Regions from separate parts of the Halomonas sp. BLK-85 genome, predicted to be linked through region 2. Evidence: predicted binding sites of a transcription regulator. Region 2 holds the regulator's gene; the other holds the start of a gene.
What was found. Region 2 encodes FNR, which switches genes on or off when oxygen is low (the NO sensors DNR and NnrR bind a similar motif). Its sites were predicted from a motif close to TTGATNTANATCAA; they were not measured.

Region 1 (9,991 bases), 1.2 Mb from region 2:
GGCGACTACGTATCAGGGAATGGGTAGCCCGTGTTGCCACCTTGGGGGACCTTTACATATGGAAGCGTCAGGCCTACTTTCTTGGTCCTGCCGAGCCCATAGAATTTCCAGTCAATGTTGACGATGCGACATCAACAGGGGACAACGCGGACATTGGATCTGATAACACCCCCTGAACAGTCTTTGCAGCAGTAAGCTGGCCTAAACAGACCCGCTGCGTCGAGGCTTACGCTTCTGTAACTGATAAAGCTCACGAATCAGTTGGCGACAGCCCTTCATGCATTCTTCAACCACTGGCTCTACAGGATCAGGCAAAGGATGTGTGAAAAGAGTGGAAAGCGCCTGCATTAATACACGTTCCTGTTCGAGGAGCTCATTAATCAACACCTGACTATCGTTGCCAACAAAACTTTTCAGGCGGCTCCAGAGCCACAGAAAATCATCGCGTTCCACATCGGCGTCACGTGGCAGCATTTTCAGGTGAGTGCGTGCCAGCTGTTGCAATTGCCCCATCTGCTGCAGGCGCTGTTCGTAATACGGTTTCAGGGTGTCGCGCAGCGATGGACGCAGGCGTTCTATATTATCCTGAAAGTAATCAATGCTGTCTGCCAGCGCTTCAAGAACGCTGTCCATCGCCACTTGGCGATTATCAAGAAACATGAGCGTCTACCTCCTTCGGTGACGCAGATTGTCGCCGCGGCAGCCGTGTTTTGCCACCCCTGCAACGGATTAATTTCGGTTACAAGTTTCAGCCTTTTGGCTTGGGCGGTGCCTTACGCGGCGTCACCGCATTTTTTTCGATATGTTCAATAATCAATCCTGCTATATCTTTGCCTGTTGCCGTCTCAATTCCCTGCAGCCCCGGAGAGGAGTTCACCTCCATAATTACCGGGCCGTGATTTGAACGCAACAGATCAACCCCCGCGACGCGCAAGCCCATCGCCTTAGCAGCACGAATCGCGGTTGAGCGCTCTTCCGGTGTGATGCGGATAACGCTGGCACTCCCTCCACGATGGAGGTTGGAACGGAACTCACCGTCAGCGGCCTGGCGCTTCATCGAAGCGACCACCTTGTCACCAATCACCAAACAGCGAATGTCAGCGCCTTTGGCTTCCTTGATGTATTCCTGCACCATGATATTGGCTTTCATGCCCATAAAGGCCTGAATGACTGATTCAGCGGCCTGGTTGGTTTCAGCCAGAACGACACCGATACCCTGGGTGCCTTCCAGCAGCTTGATGACCAGCGGCGCACTCTTGACCATGGTAATCAGGTCTGGAATATCATCCGGTGAGTGGGCAAACCCGGTGATAGGGAGCCCCAGCCCCTTTCGGGAGAGCAACTGCAGCGAGCGCAGCTTGTCGCGAGAACGGGTAATGGCGACCGAATCATTGAGCACATAGGTATTCATCATTTCAAACTGACGCAGCACCGCGCAGCCGTAAAAAGTGACTGATGAGCCTATGCGGGGGATGACCGCATCAAAGGATTCAATTTCGGCACCCTTGTAATGGATGGAAGGGTGATGAGAGGCAATACTCATATAACAGCGAAGAGTATCAACAACGCGCGCCGAATGGCCTCTCGCCTCGGCGGCTTCAACAAGGCGGCGGGTAGAATAGAGATTACGATTGCGCGACAGCAAGGCAATATGCATTGAGTGCTCCCTTACGGGTCTGTTAGGAGTGGTTCGTTGGCGTTCAGGGTTCGCCGTGAAGAAATTCCGCACCTGGGGCGATCAGCAAGCGGCGCATGGCCCGCCGACCCAACAGCATGGGATGACGCATATCGCTGCGATCAGTCAGGGTAAGTTCAACCGGGAAGTTGAGATCACCCAGCTGGAGGGGAGTCCGCACCACGTAACGCCATTCACTGTGCCCGTTGGAGCTGGTAACACGGCGACGATCGTGGAGGTGTGCCTGGATCCGGTGTGGGGGAGAATCGGGCCCTCCGCTGTGAGTGATAAAGCTTACCCAAAGTTGGCCCTGTTCGTCCTCCGATGTTTCAATCTGCTCGGCATGTAGCGCTGACGTTCGGGCACCGGTATCTGCCTTACAGCAAAGGTGCAGATCAAAATCAGGTAAGACGACCATCTCGCGTCGGCCAATCACCGCTTTCGCCTGGTAAGGTAATTCCTTCATCACGCCTCCTCAGTCTTGCGCACTGGCCGTGTGCGGTGCTAAAGCAGCCAAACGTTGTTGCACGGCTGACCCTCCGGGTGCCTCCTTGAGGAACATTATGACGGGTAAGCGCAAGCGGGGAATCAACGCTAGATCACGAATGACAGCGCCGAAATCCGTTCGCGGGTCCTCGGCCAGACGATCAAGAAAAAGTGGAAGCCGTTGACCGTCTTCCAGATGCCGCCATCCACGCCCCGCAATGGCTGCCAGTATATCAGGCCCGCTGGCCGCTGTATCTTCCAGCAACTCTGTATACCACTGGGATGTTGGTTCGCCAGGAGTGCCGCCGACAGCGCGTATACAGGCGCACAGTGACTCGATATCAGCGGCCTGGGCAGCAAGCTCGCCGCGTGCGATCAAGGCCCTGACAAGTCCTTCATCCAGACTGAGATGTTCGAGGCAATAAGCAAGCGCATGCAAGAGTTCAACCGGCATGTCCAGAAGGCCGTCGGCCAGTTGCTGCGCCTGGCTGGCGTCCATGCGCACCGTAAAATCGGCAAGTCCCTGAAGTCCTAACGCCTGCCAGTCAACGGTCATCTGCTTGCTGAAATAGGCTTCAACCAGTTCCAGATGCTGACTGGCTGGCCGCGACAGTTGCTGCGTCGCCTGGGCATTTAGCATGGCTTGAAAATGGGTTGAAGGCGTGAACACCAATGGATTGTCCTGCATCAGGTGTTCAATCTCATCATGCTTGCCGCCGTCAAGGCCTTGCGCATTGCGACCCAGGGTTTCCAGCAGGCGCTGCAAAAAAGCATCGCGCTGGCCAGGCGACAGATAGCCCTGTTCATCCAGCGGCAGTGCCAGAAACCAGATAGCAGGCTCTGGCATATCACCCAACTGGAAAACAATACTCAAGCGAGCCTGGGCTTGCCAGGGTTCGGGCCAGGGCGCTTCGAGGTTTTCCAGCGCGATCAGGGCGTCTCTGGGGCAGGTAGTCACTCTACGCCCCATGTGGAACAGCAAGACATCTGCCCCACTGCGATCAAAAAAGTCATTGAGTGTTGTAATCGGTTGCATGGCATCCTTCCGTATCTCAGGCGAGCACTTTACCGTGCCATACGCCGCGTGTCAGCTAGCCGCTTGAAAAGTAGGCAAAGCGCTTCAGGCAGATGTGGTCAAAAATTAAACACTCTATGCAGACGCCCATGTTGGCAGGCGTTTCGCCATCCTTCCATAGGTTGTCCACAGCCTCTTGCAGGTTTTCTGTGTATTCTCGGTGGGTGAAAGCCGCACCCAGACCCGCTCGGGGAGTGGTACAAGAGCGAGCACACTGAGACAATAGACCCTGGCATGACAAGATGTCATCGTAGTGACAACAAGAGGTAGGAAAATGACGGTCCATCAACAGCTTTCACAGGCTCTAGGCGACCTGGAAGAAGCCCTGAGGGCATCACAGCTGTGGCAGGTTACAACTCCAGATCCCGCGGCAATGCTCAGTCAGCAGCCGTTTTGCGTTGATACAATGTCATTGCCGCAGTGGCTACGCTTTGTATTTATTCAGCGTCTGCAGGCATTGGCTTATGCCGGTGGTGACATGCCTGCAAAATGTGAGGTGGCCCCGGCGGTGGCGGTCTATCTGCAGCAGGAAAACATTGGTCACCATGAGCAGCAGCGCGTTATCAAGGCGGTTGAGCGTGTGGATGACCTGGTGACCCACAACTGAAGGCACAGGCATGAAACGAAAAAGCCCGCCGTGGCATAGCCATGGCGGGCTTTTCTATGGGTGTGGCTTAGAAACGGTAGCTCAGGCCACCCATGACCACCAGCGGGTCAATGTTAACGGTGCCTGCATCATCGCCAGCTACCGTGGCATCGGTATCGATATCGATGTACCAGGCCGCTGCGTTAAGTGCCCAGTTATCATCAATCAGCAGATCGATGCCGACCTGGCCGGCCGCGCCCCAGGAATCGTCAAGATCCAGGCTAACGCCTGTGATATCAACCGACTCATCATCAAAGGTGGTGTAGTTGATGCCGGCACCCACATAGGGCTGCACACGCGCCTCAGTGCCGCCGAGCGGATAGTATTGAAGGGTCAGGGTTGGCGGCAAGTGTTCAGTAGAAGCCGTATTACCCCCGGTCAGCGCTATGTCATGCTCGAAAGGCAGTGCGGCCAGTAGTTCAACGCCAAGTTTGTCGTGGAACCGATACCCGAGGGTGAACGCAAACTGGGTTTCATCATCGACATCAACAGCCAGTTCGCCAAGGGCTGTGTCCAGCGTGCCGTTGTCGTTTTTAGGGTCGACGTTGGCGGCACCGAAACGAGTGAAGAAATCACCCTGACCATAAGCCATGGCCTGGGTACTGGCAGTGACGGCAACGGCCGCAAGGCCAGCAGCAAAAAGGGTTGGTAGTGTAAACTTGCGCATGGGAACTAACTCCTGGTGTGACTCGATTGATTATCATTGGATAACTGCATGTTCATTAGCATCAGTCTAACGGCACGTGAAGGGCGAGTTATTGATCCAGCGCAATTCTCTTGCGTTTTTAATAATATTAAAAAAAAGCCACCCTGGTGGGTGGCTTGTTTCAACATATATGCAGGCCAGGCCTGTCAATGAGACCAGTCTTATTCGTCATCGAGCGCCAGCAGTGAGGCATTACCCCCCAGCGCCGCCGTGTTGTTGGTGATGGTTTTTTCCGTCGCAAAACGGGTCAGGTAGTGCGGGCCACCTGCCTTGGGGCCTGTGCCGGAAAGCCCCTGGCCGCCGAAGGGCTGAACCCCGACAACGGCACCAATGATATTGCGGTTGATATAGACGTTGCCGACGCGCATGCGGCGGGCAATATCCGCTGCAAAGGATTCATTGCGGCTGTGAACCCCAAAGGTCAACCCATAGCCTCGAGCATTGATTTCATCAATGACCTTGTCCAGCTGGCTGGCCTTGTAGCGCACAATATGCAGGATGGGGCCAAACTGCTCCCGCTCCAGGCGGTCAATGCTGTCAATATTGAAGGCAACCGGGGCAATATAGGTGCCATTCTCAGTGTGCTCAGCAGCCATGGGCGTTTCGGCCACCAGACGACCTTCACTCTTGAGGGTATCAATATGTGCCTGCAGGGCCTTGCGGGCATCTTCATCAATGACCGGGCCAACATCTGTCCCCAGCTGGCGTGGATCACCGACGTGCAGCTCCTGCATGGCCCCTTCGAGGATTCCGCTCACTCGATCAGCCACGTCCTCCTGCACATAGAGCACGCGCAGAGCCGAGCAGCGCTGCCCGGCACTCTGGAAAGCGGACTGGATGACATCGACCACCACCTGCTCGGGCAGGGCAGTAGAGTCGACAATCATGGCATTCATACCCCCGGTTTCGGCGATCAAGGCAGGCAAGGGTGCATTTTCACGCGCCGCCAGGGCACGGTTGATGATCTGCGCGGTATCGGTCCCTCCGGTAAAGACGACGCCTGTCACACGCGGATCGGATGTCAACACACTCCCCACGGTCGGGCCATCACCCGGAAGCAGCTGAACAACATCACGGGGCATGCCCGCCTCGTAGAGCAACTCGATGACACGATGAGCCACGATGGATGTCTGTTCGGCGGGTTTGGCCAGCACGGTATTACCTGCCACGGCCGCTGCCGCGACCTGACCGCAGAAAATGGCGACCGGGAAATTCCAGGGGCTGATAGCGGCGAAGACCCCACGTCCGCCCATGACCAGGTGATTGGATTCACCCGTAGGCCCTGGTAGCTCCGTCGGCTGGGTAAAACCTTCTTCAGCGCGCATGGCGTAGTAATAGCAGAAGTCGACGGCTTCACGAATTTCATCCACACCGTCAGTCAGCAGCTTGCCCCCTTCACGTGAACACAGTGTCATCAATTCGGCCATGTTGTCTTCCATCAGTTCGCCCAGGCGAATCAGGATGGCCGCGCGTTCTGCCACTGGCGTTGCATCCCAGCGCGGGAAAGCCGACCAGGCGGCATCCAGTGCCTGGGTCGCCTGTTGGCTGGTTGTCCACTGTACGCTGCCAACCACTTTGCGGCGATCATAGGGGCTGGTCACGCTATGGGTGCTGGCACTGTCGTCGGTGACCTCAAACGCCAATAGTGGTCTGGCCTGGTAGGTCTTGTCCATGAACGTCTCCATCTTCTCCATCAGCGGGTAGAAGTGGCTACGGATATTCAGGTTGACACCCCGCGAGTTGCGGCGCTTATTACCGAAGATGTCCTTAGGTAGGGGAATCCGTGTGTTAGCCAGGGAGTCATATTGACGCAAGGTTTCTACCGGATGCTGGCACAGCGATTCCACCGGTACGTCCGGGTCGACCAGTTGATGGACGAAGGAAGAGTTGGCACCGTTTTCCAGCAATCGACGCACCAGGTAAGGAAGCAGATCCTTATGCGCGCCGACAGGTGCGTAGATGCGACAGTAAGTGCCTTCAGGGGCTCTGGTCAGGGCTGCATCATACAGAGCTTCCCCCATGCCATGCAGACGCTGGAATTCAAAGGCGCGGGCGTCAGCATTGGCGAGTTCAAGAATGGTGGTGACCGTGTGGGCATTATGAGTGGCAAATTGTGGGAAGATGCGCCCCTGGGTGTCGTTGGACAACAAGAACTGCGCACACGCCAGATAGGCCACATCAGTGGCGGCTTTACGGGTGAATACCGGATAGCCCTCGACGCCGAGCTGCTGGGATTCCTTGATTTCAGTATCCCAATAGGCGCCTTTTACCAGTCGCAGCGGGATCTCGTCGCCCTGTTGCTCGGCTAGTCGATTAATGTAATGCAGTACCGGTAGAGCACGTTTGGCATAGGCCTGCACGACCAGGCCGAAATGTCCCCAGCCCTTGGCAGCATCGCTGGTATAGACAGCGCGGAAGACTTCCAGTGACAGTTCCAGGCGATCGACCTCCTCGGCATCAATGGTCAAAGCGACGTTCAGACTGCGGGCCTTGGTCACCAGCTTGATGACGGTGTCGACCAGCTCGGTCAGTACCTGGTCACGACGGCCAAATTCATAGCGAGGATGCAGGGCAGAAAGCTTGATGGACACAGATGGCGCCGGCGTCCCGTTACCCAGTGTCTTGCAGGTTTTACCGACTTGCTCAATGGCCTTGGCGTAGTCGTCAAAATAGCGCCTGGCATCGTCACGGGTGCGCGCCGCTTCGCCCAGCATGTCGTATGAGTAGGTGTATCCCTTGTTGAACAGCGGCCTGGAGCGCTTGAGTGCTTCGTCGATATCGCGGCCAAGCACAAACTGCTTACCCATCACCTTCATGGCTTCCACCATGGCACGACGAATGACTGGCTCACCAAGACGGTTAACCATGCGGTTGATAAAGTGAGCAGGGCGGCCTTCCTTGGGATGATCCAGATTGAGTACCCGGCCGGTCATCAATAATCCCCAGGTTGACGCGTTTACCATCCAGGATTCACTTTTGCCCAGATGTGCCTGCCAGTCGGCCGGGCCAAGGCGGTCTTCAATCAGGGCGTCGGCAGTCTCTTTGTCAGGAATTCGTAGCATGGCTTCTGCCAGGCACATCAGCATCAGGCCTTCATGCGTATCCAGGCTGTACTGCTGGAGCAACTCATCAATGGTATCCACCGCCGTGTCCATCTTGCGCACGTCGCGCACCAGCGCTGCAGTGTTTGCTTCAATGCGAGCAAAGTCATCACGGTCCGCATTGAGCAGTTTGATCAGTTCATTGACGAAATTTTCTTCATCAACAGCATAATGATCGCTTATACGGGTCATCAGCGTATCAAGATCTGTTTGCCAAATGGCAGGGTCGCGCAGTTTCTTAGCATTGAGCATTGAAGCCCCCAGAAGTCAGAGCAGGAACGAAAGGGACGAAAGGGCATTGAGCGCCCAAAGTTAACAATCGAATGTAGAGGGCAATGCCTTTGCCTGTGTGTCTAATCCATGGCAAAACATGTCAGTTTCAAGGTAAAAAGGTCTGTTTTGCTACTTTAGTAGGGGGTGCTGTGACCGGCAAGAGTTCTGCGTGGATGGGAGGAAACAGCTGGCGAGGGTACCGAAAAGTCCCGGCGCAACTGACGGGGTGACATACCAAAACTGCGCTTGAACGCATGGGAGAGTGTGCTTTGATTGGCAAAACCGGTTTGTACAGCAATATCGGCCAAGGGGAGTCGGCTTTGCATGATCAGTTGTCGCGCAGCGCTGAGGCGTTGTCTACGCACGTATTGCCAGGGAGAGAGGCCGGTTTGCAGACGAAAACGCTCTGAGAAGTGTGTCTCACTCAGGCAGGCCAGTCTTGCCAGGTCGGCAACGCGCAATTCATCAGCAAGGTGATGCTGGATATAACGATTGATCTGGCGCATGTCCAAGCGTTCGTGATGGGTCTGGCTGTTCTCCCCCAGACGCGCCTTCAAGGAGCCCAGTAAAGTGCTTGCCAGGCGATCATGCTGAAAGACGTTGGCATCATTGACGGTGTGGTTAATCTCGCTTTCAACAAAAGCAAGATAGTGGCGTAGCGGGTCATCAAGCGAGAAAAAACGCGGTGCGTCAAACAGGGCAACCAGTTCGCGCTGCTCGCCAGAAAGGGCTGGGGCATCTTCTGGCAAGTCCAGAATCAACTGGCGATTTCTGGCATTTCCCGAGTAATAATGTTCATGGTTGGCAGGCACAATACATCCCGAAAAGGGGTTGATCAGCCCGCCCAGGCCCTCAATTTCAAATTCGGCGGTCCCACACATGGTAATCACGATCTGATGAAAATCGTGAGAATGATGATGTGTCACGGCGTCCAGGGGTAACTGGCGAATCTTGCTAGGCATGATGAGGTCCTCATGCAGGCGAATTATCGACGATGCAGCGAGGTGTGAGCGGCAAGGTGGTCACGTAAGGCCTGGAGTTCAGCTTTGCCTTCCTTGTCCAGCAAGGATTTACCCTGAGCAAGCTGCCAGCGTCTGCCATGTTGATCCATCAAACGTCCAGCACGGCGACGTACACCGTCCAAATATTCATTGTGGCGAATAGGGTAGCCAATAATGGCATTCCATTCTGTCTCGTTGATCTCACTTTCCAGTGCCTTATCAAACAGATTCAGCAGGTCTTCAGGCTCGGTTCTGTAACGTGGTGTACCAGATGTCAGCAAGATGGCCAGAACGCCACCGATAACCAGTACGCAAACACCTAAAATAAGCAAATAGAGCGCCATATTGATGCTCCTGAATGAAAAGCATAAATCCTGTCTGATACTTCAGTATACCCTCGTGACGGCAAAGGAGAAAAATTGCAACAAGTGCGAACTTTCCTGCCACACAGTGTCAGAGATTATGCAAGCCAACACGGCGACGGCAGTTGCCAGCAGTGTTGACGGGTAACCTTAATTGGTTTCATGTTTTCGATCCCTTGCTTATGCTGCTCTTTGAGCAGCTTTTTTTTGTTTAAAAAATAATGGGTTAGTGACTATGGAGGGGGGTTGTTCAATGCTGCAAGACCACCCTTCAGGCTGTGCCGCTGGCTCTTTATTGCTTATCATGGTTGTTTTATCCAGGCGTTTGGCAAGCGTTGAACAGCGTTGGATACTGTTGAATAGCCTGTCCGCAGCAAGGCCTGTCGACATCAGCCAGTTTCCCGCCAGGATGCCCATTTTACGAGAGCTCTCATGCTGGATAATGATGCCAACAGACTACCTGTTGACGAGCACCTTGACGATATAACAAGAGCCTTGTCTTCTGCCTCACGTCTTATTTTGATGGCCCAGCCCGGGGCGGGGAAAACCACTCGGGTGCCATTGGCACTGCTTCAACAGCCCTGGGTCAACGGCCAGAAAATACTGTTGTTGGAACCACGTCGAGTCGCTGCCCGCCTGGCAGCCACCTTCATGGCGGAGCAGCTG
Region 2 (9,991 bases):
CAGCATCGGAATGCCGGACTCGGTGTGGGTGCTGAACATGCCAATGCCCGGAATGACCGTGTCAGTCAGCTGCAGCGAAATGAACACCGCTGGAATGGTATAGGCAATGATCAGTACCACGTACTGGGCCACCTGGGTGTAGGTTATGCCTTTCATGCCACCGAAGACGGCGTACAGGAAGACGATCAGTGCTGCTATCCAGATGCCCCAGGTGTTGGAGACTTCAAGGAAACGCGAGAAAGCAACCCCGGCACCGGTCATCTGACCGATAACATAGGTAACGGATGCGACAATCAGACAGATAACCGCTACCAGACGCGCGGTACGGCTGTAGAAACGGTCGCCGATGAAGTCGGGTACCGTAAACTTGCCGAACTTTCGCAGGTAAGGGGCCAGCAGCATGGCCAAGATGACGTAGCCGCCTGTCCAACCCATCAGGAAGGTTGAGTTGGCGTAACCGCCGGAGGCCAGCAGACCGGCCATGGAAATAAACGATGCCGCTGACATCCAGTCAGCCGCAGTTGCCATACCGTTGGTGATCGGGTGAACACCGCCACCGGCAACATAGAAATCCTTTGTCGAACCTGCGCGCGCCCATATCGCAATACCGATATAGAGCGCAAAGGAGGCCCCAACAAACAGAAGGTTGATTAAAAACTGACTCATATTGGCTTACTCCCCCAGGCCAAATTTTTCATCGAGCTTGTTCATCTTCCAGGCATAAAAGAAGATGATCCCGATGAAAGTAAGGATGGAACCTTGCTGGGCGAACCAGAAGCCAAGATCCGTGCCCCCTACCGGAATGCCCGCCAGAAGCGGACGAAACAGGATAGCGCAGCCATATGAAACGAATGCCCAGACAGCGAGACATCCGACAATGGTACGGACGTTCGCTTTCCAGTATTCAGCAGCATTGGATTTATCATCTGCCATTGTGTTGCTCTCCACTTGTGATTTATAGGTTTGGAAAGTTAACCCATAGCGTTTGGCCCATCAGGGCAATCGCACGTTGGGGCGTCACTCAAGTGGTTATCCCACATGTCTGTTTTTCCGGAAAACGCTGACCCTTCCTTATCTTTCTTGAAGTGTCGTCGTGAGCGGGAAAATCAGGTCGCAATACCATGTGAAGATAACGTGTAACGTGCGTTGACCCTGAATGACTCGCCATCATAGTGGGCAATATCGCATGAAAATAAATCCCAGACTTTGGTATCAAAGCTCATGATACGATAAAGCTTTATTTTCAAGTCATTGTTTTTATTGGCTTATAGATAATTTTATAGAGATCTTAAAGGCATCCTGCAGGCTATGGGACAATAGTCTAGAAGGCCTGAGAGTTGCTATTTTGTAAGCTGTTCGGGCGATCCGGTGTCTCCAGTCGGACTATGGGTAGCTGTTCGGGAATTCTCTGGTGGGCCTGCCGAGTGACACTTTCTGGCAGTTTGCGCGTATCGTCTGGATATACTGCAGTACTGAGTCAATACTTTATAGTGGCGTCAGCGGTCGTTTTTTTGCAGCAGTGAGATGCGCCAGCTGATGCTGGTTTACCAGCTAACACCCGCGACGATCAGCGCGCTATGCATACTGCCTGGCAGTGTTACGACGTTGAATACGCCAACCAATGAGGTGACCATCATGGTCGAAGTGGATCTGACGCAACCCCCCTTTAACATGCTCGACGAGACGGGCCGCGAAGAGGTGCGCCGTAGTCTGGATATGGTGTATTACGATCGTGACGAGATCATTCTTGAAACAGGACAAACGGGAGAGCATGTTTTTCTGATTCACAGGGGGGAAGTGGCTGAAGTTGATCCTACCTTGCCTTCATCGACGTCCAGAATCGGTCACTACACGGCGGGCGACCTGTTTGGTGCGATCAGTATCCTGAATGGAAAAAGCCGTTACCGCTTTATCGCAGAACAGGAGTGCCTGTGCTATCTGCTGCCCAAGGCACTCTTTCAGCAGCTATGTGCTGATTATCCTGATTTCAGTGATTTTTTCCGTCAGACCCTGGCGCACAAAGCGCGCCTGATGACCGAAAAGCGCGCTGAAGGCGGAGTGACCATGGCAGGCTTCATGCTGGCCCAGGCCAAGGAATGCATGCGCGAGCCAGTGATGATGGATGCCAATGCCGATATAACTGACGCGGTCAGGCAGCTGAACGAGCGGCATGCTGATAGCGTTCTGGTCATGCATGAGGGCGCACCCGGCATGGTCACCAAGACAGATCTGCTGAATGCTCTGGTCATGGATGGGCGGGCGCAAAGTAACCCTGTGGTGGATATCGCCCATTTCTCTCTGGTAACGGTCACGCCGCAACAATACCTGTTTGAAGCCCTGGTGCTGATGACGCGCCACAAGGTATCCCGGGTGGTGGTGGTTGAGCGTGAGACCGTCAAGGGCGTGGTTGAGTTGACCGATGTGCTCAGCTACTTTTCCAGCCGCAGCTATGTGGTCAGCCTGCAGGTCGAGCAGGCCAGTGACCTGGAGACTCTGGCAGCGGCCAGCCAGCGCACGCCTGAACTGGTCAAGGCATTGATGGCGCAAGGGGTCAAGTTGCGTTTTGCCATGGACCTGTTGGCGGCATTGAACGGGCGGATCATCAGCAAGGCATGGCAGTTTACCGTTGACCCTCAATTCAATGCTGATAGCTGCCTGATGGTGATGGGCAGCGAAGGGCGCGGTGAACAGATCCTGAAAACCGATCAGGATAATGGCCTGATTCTGGAGGACCATCTTCAATGGCCGGGGCTGGAAGATGACATGCAGCGTCTGACCGATACCCTGATCAAGCTGGGATACCCCCCCTGCCCGGGAAATATCATGGTATCCAACCCGGAGTGGGTGGGTACGGTCAGCCAGTGGCAGCAGCGGATTGCTCGTTGGGTTGAGGCGCGCGACGGAGACAGTCTGATGAAGCTGGCCATCATGCTTGATGCCCATGCGGTCGCCGGTAATCCAGCGCTGCTGGAGCGTGTGCGCAGCACCCTGTTTGAAGCCGGGGCCAAGGATGAGTTACTGCTTTCCTACTTCGCGCGCACCACGCTGCGCTTTTCTACTCCGTTGACCCTGTTTGGTTCATTGAAGAAACGTCAACACGGAATCGATATCAAGAAAGGCGGTATCTTTCCCATTGTGCATGGGGTACGCACCATGGCGTTGGAACGCGGGATACTGGCCACATCGACGCTCGACCGGCTGGATGCCCTGGTCGAGGATGGCCGCCTGAAACGTCGCTTTGCCGACGACCTGGGGGAAGCCTTGGCCCTGTTTACCGAGTTACGTCTGAAGCAGCAGCTGGAAGAGGGCGAAGCGAATGTTACCAAGCGCTCTGACCGGGTCGTGGTGCAGGAGCTTTCTTCGCTGGAACGTGACCTGATGCGTGAAGCCCTGCATATCGTCAAGGATCTCAAGCAGCGCCTGTCCCACCGTTATCACCTTGAATATTCATGATGAAAGGGGCATTCCAGGCCGTCGGCAATGAGCAGAATAGCTGCTAGAATACGCGGCCTGAAATAGCCGTTGAATATTTTATGCTGCAGCACGACTGTCCGGGCCCTGTCTATGCCAACCATGATGTCTTCACCGCAAGCGGTCAATGCCGCTGCTGACCGAGTCGACCCTGTTCCGAGCGAAACAGCGTCGCGTCATAGCGCTGAGCAGGCGCGACAGAAACGCCAATTCGACAAGCTGCAAAAGCGTCTGCGTCGCTGTGTCGGTCATGCCATTATTGATTACCGCATGATCGAGGAAGGTGACAAGGTAATGGTGTGCCTTTCCGGCGGTAAGGACAGCTACACGATGCTGGAGATCCTGCGCAACCTTCAGCGTAACGCGCCGGTGAGTTTTTCTCTGGTCGCGGTCAATCTGGATCAGAAGCAGCCGGGTTTTCCTGAACATGTCCTGCCCGAATATCTGGAAAAACTCGGGGTGGACTATCATATCCTGGAGCGTGATACCTACTCGGTGGTCAAGGAGAAAACCCCGGAAGGCAAGACCACCTGTTCGCTTTGCTCGAGGCTGAGGCGCGGTTCCCTGTATGGCTTTGCCGAACAGATTGGCGCCAACAAGGTGGCGTTGGGGCATCATCGGGAAGACATTCTGGAAACCCTGTTTCTTAACATGTTCTTTGGTGGCAGCCTGAAAGCCATGCCACCCAAGCTGTTATCAGATGATGGCAAGAATATCGTTATTCGCCCTCTTGCTTACTGCAAGGAAGCGGACATTGCCGAGTTTGCCAGTCAGATGGCCTTTCCGATCATTCCCTGCAATCTGTGTGGCTCGCAGCCCAACCTGCAGCGCCAGGTGGTCAAGGAAATGCTGGCAGAGTGGAATAAAAAGCACCCCGGGCGGCTGGAAAGCATGTTCAGGGCGGTAACCAATGTTGCCCCGTCCCAACTGGCGGATCGTCAACTGTTTGATTTTGCCGGTCTTGAAGCCAAGCAGGCCGACCTGATGGCCGACCGTATCCAGGCGTTTGAGGTCGGTTCCTGAGGGTTATCCGGCGTCTTCGATGTCTTCTTCGGCCAGGGTCAGCAGCAGCGGCATATCGAGAATGTTCACTTCCCGGCCGGAAACGGCGACGACCCCCTGGTTCTGGAAACGGCTGAGTATGCGACTGACGGTTTCCACCGCAAGCCCCAGGTAATTGCCGATATCTGCCCGAGACATGGAAAGCCGGAAGCTGTAGGGGGAATAGCCACGGCGCCGGAAGCGCTCGGACAGCGTGATCAGGAACGTCGCCAGGCGCTGATCGGCGGTCTTGCGCGAGAGCAGTCGCATCATGCGCCGGTCATCGCGCAGCTCCTTGCTCATGCTGCGGTACAGCTGACCTCGCAATTCCGGCAATTCGGCCGCGAGCAACTCCAGGCGGTCAAAAGGGATCTCGCAGACCGTGGTGGTTTCCAGCGCGACCACGCTGCCCGGATAGTGCTGTTCATCAATCCCGTCCAGCCCGGCCAGTTCGCTGGGCAGATAGAAATTGGTCAGCTGGTCGGTGCCGCCACCTTCGGTGGTCAGCTGTTTAAGGCTGCCGGAACGCACGGCAAACACGCTGGTGAAGCGGTCTCCCTGACGAAACAGGGGCTCGCCTTTTTTCAACGGCGCACGCCGACGGATGATGGCATCAAACTGGCTCATGTCATCCAGCTCAAGGGCCAGGGGCAGGCATAGCGAGCTGAGACTGCATGTCTGGCAGCGCGCCTCATTGAGCCGGGCTCGCCGACGGGTCATGGGTTCCGGCATGGGCTCCTCCTTGGAAAGATAGCGCTTTCATTATGAAAGCAAGAGCCCATGCCGACAAGCCTAAACAATCCGCGAATATCGCTGAGTGGTATCGTCGGGTAGATGTGCGTCAAAGGCCATGGCCAGGTGACGGATCAGCAACCGACCGATGGGTGTGGCGCGAAGCAGGTCGCCTTCCTGTTCCATCAGGCCATCGTGCAGCGGGCCCTGTAGACGCGCCAGGGTAGTAGCAAAGTAACGCGGCGCATCAATGTTCCAGCGTTTGCTCACCTCGGCCAGGTCGATCTGCATATCGCACATCAGGCGTTCGATCACGTCCCGGCGAATCAGGTCATCGGTGTTCAGGCGTAAACCCTTGACCGTGGCCAGCTGGCCACTGTCCAGCGCTTGCTCATAGCTTGCCAGGTCCGTCGGGTTCTGGGCGTAGACATCATTGACCCGCGAAATGGCTGATACGCCCAGACCTACCAGGTCACACTGGGCATGGCTTGAATAACCCTGGAAGTTGCGCTGCAGGCTGCCTTCACGTTGCGCCACGGCCAGGCTGTCATCGGGGCGGGCAAAGTGATCCATACCGATATGCACATAGCCTGCGCTGGTCAGCATATCAATGGTGGTATGCAGGATATCCAGCTTCTCTTCGGCGCTTGGCAGGTCACTTTCATTGATGCGCCGCTGCGGTGCAAAGCGTTGAGGCATGTGGGCATAATTGAATACCGATAGGCGTGCCGGGTTAAGATCTATCACCTGGCGCAGGGTATCGGCAAACCCCGCCTGGCTCTGATGTGGCAGGCCGTAGATGAGATCAAGGTTCAGCGAGCGAAAGCCAAGGCGGTGGGCTTCCTCCATCAGGGTTTCCGTCAGCACGCGAGGCTGGACGCGGTTGATGGCTTTCTGTACCACAGGATCAAGGTCCTGCACGCCCAGGCTGATGCGGTTGAAGCCGAGTGATTGCAGGTGGCGCAGGGTGAATACATCCGCCTCGCGGGGGTCGATCTCGATGGCGTAGTCGCGGCTTGGCGAGGATGACAGGCCAAAGCGCGCATCCAGACGATCAATGACGTCGCTCATCTGGCTCAGGGTCAGAAATGTGGGCGTACCGCCGCCCCAGTGCAGCTGTTCAACGTTGCGGGTGGTATCCAGGTGCTGCGAGGTTAGCACCATCTCCCGGTCCAGGCGTGACAGGTAAGGCTCGGCCAGCGCGGTGTTCTTGGTAGCAATCTTGTTGCAGGCGCAATAGAAGCAGATCTTGCGGCAAAAAGGCACGTGTACATAAAGCGACAGCGGCTTTCGAGTGGCGTTGCTGCGTTCCAGCGCGGCGGTGAAATCATCGGCGCCAAACTGATCGTGAAACGACAGCGCCGTGGGGTAGGAAGTATAGCGCGGTCCGCTTTTATCGTAGCGGCGCAAGAGCGCTTCATCCCAGCCCGGGTTAGTGGGCGTTGCCGCTCTGTCAGCGGTTGAGGTAGCAGCGAGAGCGTGAACGGCCATGACGAAACTCCATTACCAGGAAAACAGGGATTAAACCCCATCCTACTCCTGGTGAGTCCGGTAAGAATTGAGCTGCGTCAAGGAAGCACGCGTGTCGTTGGAAAGCCGGTAAGGGCGGGTCAGCCAAGGCAAGGTGGAGGCCCCTGTCGGTTGTATGACCCGGGCGTTCAGTAGCTATGGGATACCGCCAGGTCATAAAGCTGCCACAGCGCAAACGCGATGATGCTAAGGGCGGCGATACTGCGCGTAGTGGGATGACGAATCAGCCCGCTCAGCTGTCGTGCGGCAATCCCGGTCGCCAGCAGGGCGGGCAGGGTGCCCAGGCCAAAGGCGCCCATCAGCAAGGCTCCTTCCAGCGGGTCGGCAATCGCCAGGCTCCAGGCCAGCATGGAATAGACCAGGCCGCAGGGTAGCCAGCCCCATACGGCGCCCAGAGCAAAGGCCTGGGGGAGTTTGACCACCGGCATCAAGCGCCGTCCAAAAGGTTCAATATGTTTCCATACGCGCCGCCCGACGGCCTCCACCTTGAGCAGGCCCTTCCACCAGTTGGCGATATATAGCGCCATCAGGATCAGCATGACAGCGGCAAAGGCCTGTAGCGCCATGCCGGCACTGGGAGACAGCGAAAGCAGGGTGCCCAGCGCTGCCACGCTGGCACCGGCGATCATGTAGCTCAGAATGCGGCCCAGGTTGTAGCTTAATAAAAGCCCGCCCAGGCGAGCCGGCTGGCGCATGCTGGGAGGAACGGCAAAGGTCAGGGCGCTCATGATACCGCCACACATGCCAATGCAGTGAGCGCCTCCCATCAAGCCAAAAATGAAGGCTGCCAGCATGGGGGGCAGGTCAAAGCCTGTCGGGTTCATGGTTGTTCACTGTCGTTGGGTGGCTTGCGGCTGGCGCTTTTTTTCTCGCGTGCCTGCTGGCGGCGCTGGCGTTCTTCCTGAGACAGGTCGTTCTCATCCTCATCAAACAGGATGCGGTGGGCCGGGCCCTCAAGGTCGTCAAACTGTTCATGCTTGACCGCCCAGAAAAATGCCCAGACGGCCAGCCCGAGAAGAATAAGCGACAGTGGGATAAGCAGATAGAGAATGGTCATGCGGATACCGGTTTGGGAGTAGGGGTTACAGCAGGCGTTGGCCGGCGGCTTTTCCAGCGGCTCAGGCGCAGCGCATTGCCCACCACTATCAGCGAGCTGAATGACATGCCCAGCGCTGCCAGCCAGGGCGGCACCCATCCAAGGGCGGCCAGCGGCAGGGCCGTAAAGTTGTAACACACTGACCAGATCATGTTCTGGCGCATGATACGCCGGGTCGCCCGCGAGATGTCAACGGCATCGGCAATGCGCAACAGGCGCGGATTAAGCAGCACCGCATCCGCGCGAGTGCGAGCCAGGTCGGTCGCGCCGTTCATGGCAATGGCCACATCCGCGCCGGCCAGCACCGGAACATCATTGATGCCGTCGCCCACCATGACGACGCATTCGCCTTTTTCCTGCAAGGCCTGAAGGTGAGCAAGCTTGCCTTCCGGGCTGGCGCCGGCCTGCCAGGACGCGATGCCAAGCTGTTCGGCAAGCTCCTTGACCGTTGCGGTCGTGTCGCCGGATAGTAGCTCGACGGCAATACCGTTGGCTTTCAGGGCGGCAATGGTCTCCCCGGCATCATCGCGCACGCCGTCATACAGGCGGAACCAGGCTCTGGGCATAGCGTTTTCGCTGAGCAACAGCCATTGGCCCGGGCCGGGAGCGATTGGCGTGGCCTCCTGGCAGGCAAAGGCGGGCTTGCCCAGCCGCCATAGCGCGCCCTCAATGGCGCCTTCAAGCCCCTGGCCGGTGAGGCTGCGCAGACCAGTCGCCTGCAGGGTCGCATTCCGGTAAGGGCGAAACGCGCGCGCAATCGGGTGTTCGGAGCGTGACTCCAGAGCAGCGGCAATCGCTCTGGCGCGCTCAGCATCCAGATCGCTGCTGCACAGGCGCGTCTCGGTCAGCTGCATCTCGCCGCGGGTCAGGGTGCCGGTCTTGTCAAAAATCACCCGGGTGGCACTGGAGAGCGACTCGAGGGCATCCGCACGGGTAATCAGCACGCCACGTTGACGCAGTTGGCCGTGCCCGGCGGTCAGGGCGGTGGGCGTGGCCAGGGCCAGGGCGCATGGGCAGGTAACCACCAGCACGGACAGCATCACCCAGAGTACCCGTGTGGGGTCGATCCACCACCAGACGGCGGTGACGCAGACGGTGACCACCAGCAGGCGAAGAACAAACAGATGTGCCATACGGGCGGCCATCTGGGCCAGGCGTGGACGGCTGGCAAAGGCGCGGTCGGTCAGGTCGACAATACTGGCCACACGGGCATCGTTGCCGGCGTGAGTGACGCGCATGATCAAGGGGTTTTCCATGTTCTGGCTGCCGCCGACAATGCGTTCGCCTGTCTGGCGGGTTACCGGCAGGTATTCACCGGTCAGCATGGATTCATCCAGGCTGGAGTCGCCTTCTTCAATAATACCGTCGGCCGGCACGCCATGGCCGGGTTTGATCAGTACCCGGTCACCTTCGCGCAGTTCGCTGGCGGGTAGAATGCGCTCGCTGCCGTCCGCTTCCAGGCGTGTAGCGGATACGGGTAATACGCTGCTTAGCGCATTGCCGCTCTGGCCGTTACGGCGCCGGGCGCGGGCCTCGATGTAGCGGCTGAACAGCAAAAAGAAGGTAAACATGGCAACCGAGTCAAAATATACCTCGCCAACATCGAAGATGACCGCGTAGGCGCTGGCCGCATAGGCGCAGCCAATCGCCAAGGATACCGGCACATCCATGCCCAGTACGCCGGTGCGCAGATCACGCAGGGCATTCTTGAAAAAAGGCTGAGCGGAGAAAAATACCACCGGAGTGGCCAGGGCAAAGGACAGCCAATGAAACAGCACGTAAAAATCTTCCGACATGCCGTCGGCACCGGCAACATAGATCGGAATGGAAAACATCATCACCTGCATCATGCCAACGGCCGCAATGATCAGGCGGCGCACGTTCATGCGCTCTTCTTTCTGCAGACGTAACTGGGCCTGGTCCGGCTCGTAGGGCTGGGCGGTATAGCCAATCGCTGCCAGTTCAGCCAGCAGCCGGGAAAGCTGGATGATGTCCGGGTTCCAGCTGATGCGTACGCGGTGGTGAGTCAGGTTGACAGCGCTGCTGGTAACCCCTTCCAAGGCGTTGAGGCGGTGTTCAATCAGCCAGGCACAGGCGGCACAGGTGATCCCGTCAACCGCC

Region 1: the regulator FNR is predicted to act here: its motif matches at 4,641-4,654, upstream of LL947_RS06180 (OmpW/AlkL family protein).

What each region holds. Positions count from the first base shown of each region.
Region 1 is NZ_CP087731.1:1,379,061-1,389,051, forward strand. It holds gene LL947_RS06150 (SanA/YdcF family protein) at 1-176, shown strand, start outside; gene LL947_RS06155 (hypothetical protein) at 202-660, opposite strand; gene rimK (30S ribosomal protein S6--L-glutamate ligase) at 749-1,657, opposite strand; gene LL947_RS06165 (ATP-dependent zinc protease family protein) at 1,701-2,141, opposite strand; gene LL947_RS06170 (DUF3549 family protein) at 2,151-3,197, opposite strand; gene LL947_RS06175 (YqcC family protein) at 3,511-3,843, shown strand; gene LL947_RS06180 (OmpW/AlkL family protein) at 3,911-4,549, opposite strand; gene putA (bifunctional proline dehydrogenase/L-glutamate gamma-semialdehyde dehydrogenase PutA) at 4,750-7,941, opposite strand; gene LL947_RS06190 (AraC family transcriptional regulator) at 8,097-8,924, opposite strand; gene LL947_RS06195 (hypothetical protein) at 8,948-9,307, opposite strand; gene hrpB (ATP-dependent helicase HrpB) at 9,758-9,991, shown strand, end outside.
Region 2 is NZ_CP087731.1:2,603,843-2,613,833, reverse strand. It holds gene LL947_RS11915 (sodium:solute symporter family protein) at 1-666, opposite strand, end outside; gene LL947_RS11910 (DUF4212 domain-containing protein) at 673-933, opposite strand; gene LL947_RS11905 (DUF294 nucleotidyltransferase-like domain-containing protein) at 1,636-3,453, shown strand; gene ttcA (tRNA 2-thiocytidine(32) synthetase TtcA) at 3,565-4,494, shown strand; gene fnr (fumarate/nitrate reduction transcriptional regulator Fnr) at 4,498-5,244, opposite strand; gene hemN (oxygen-independent coproporphyrinogen III oxidase) at 5,305-6,735, opposite strand; gene LL947_RS11885 (sulfite exporter TauE/SafE family protein) at 6,903-7,598, opposite strand; gene ccoS (cbb3-type cytochrome oxidase assembly protein CcoS) at 7,595-7,831, opposite strand; gene LL947_RS11875 (heavy metal translocating P-type ATPase) at 7,828-9,991, opposite strand, start outside.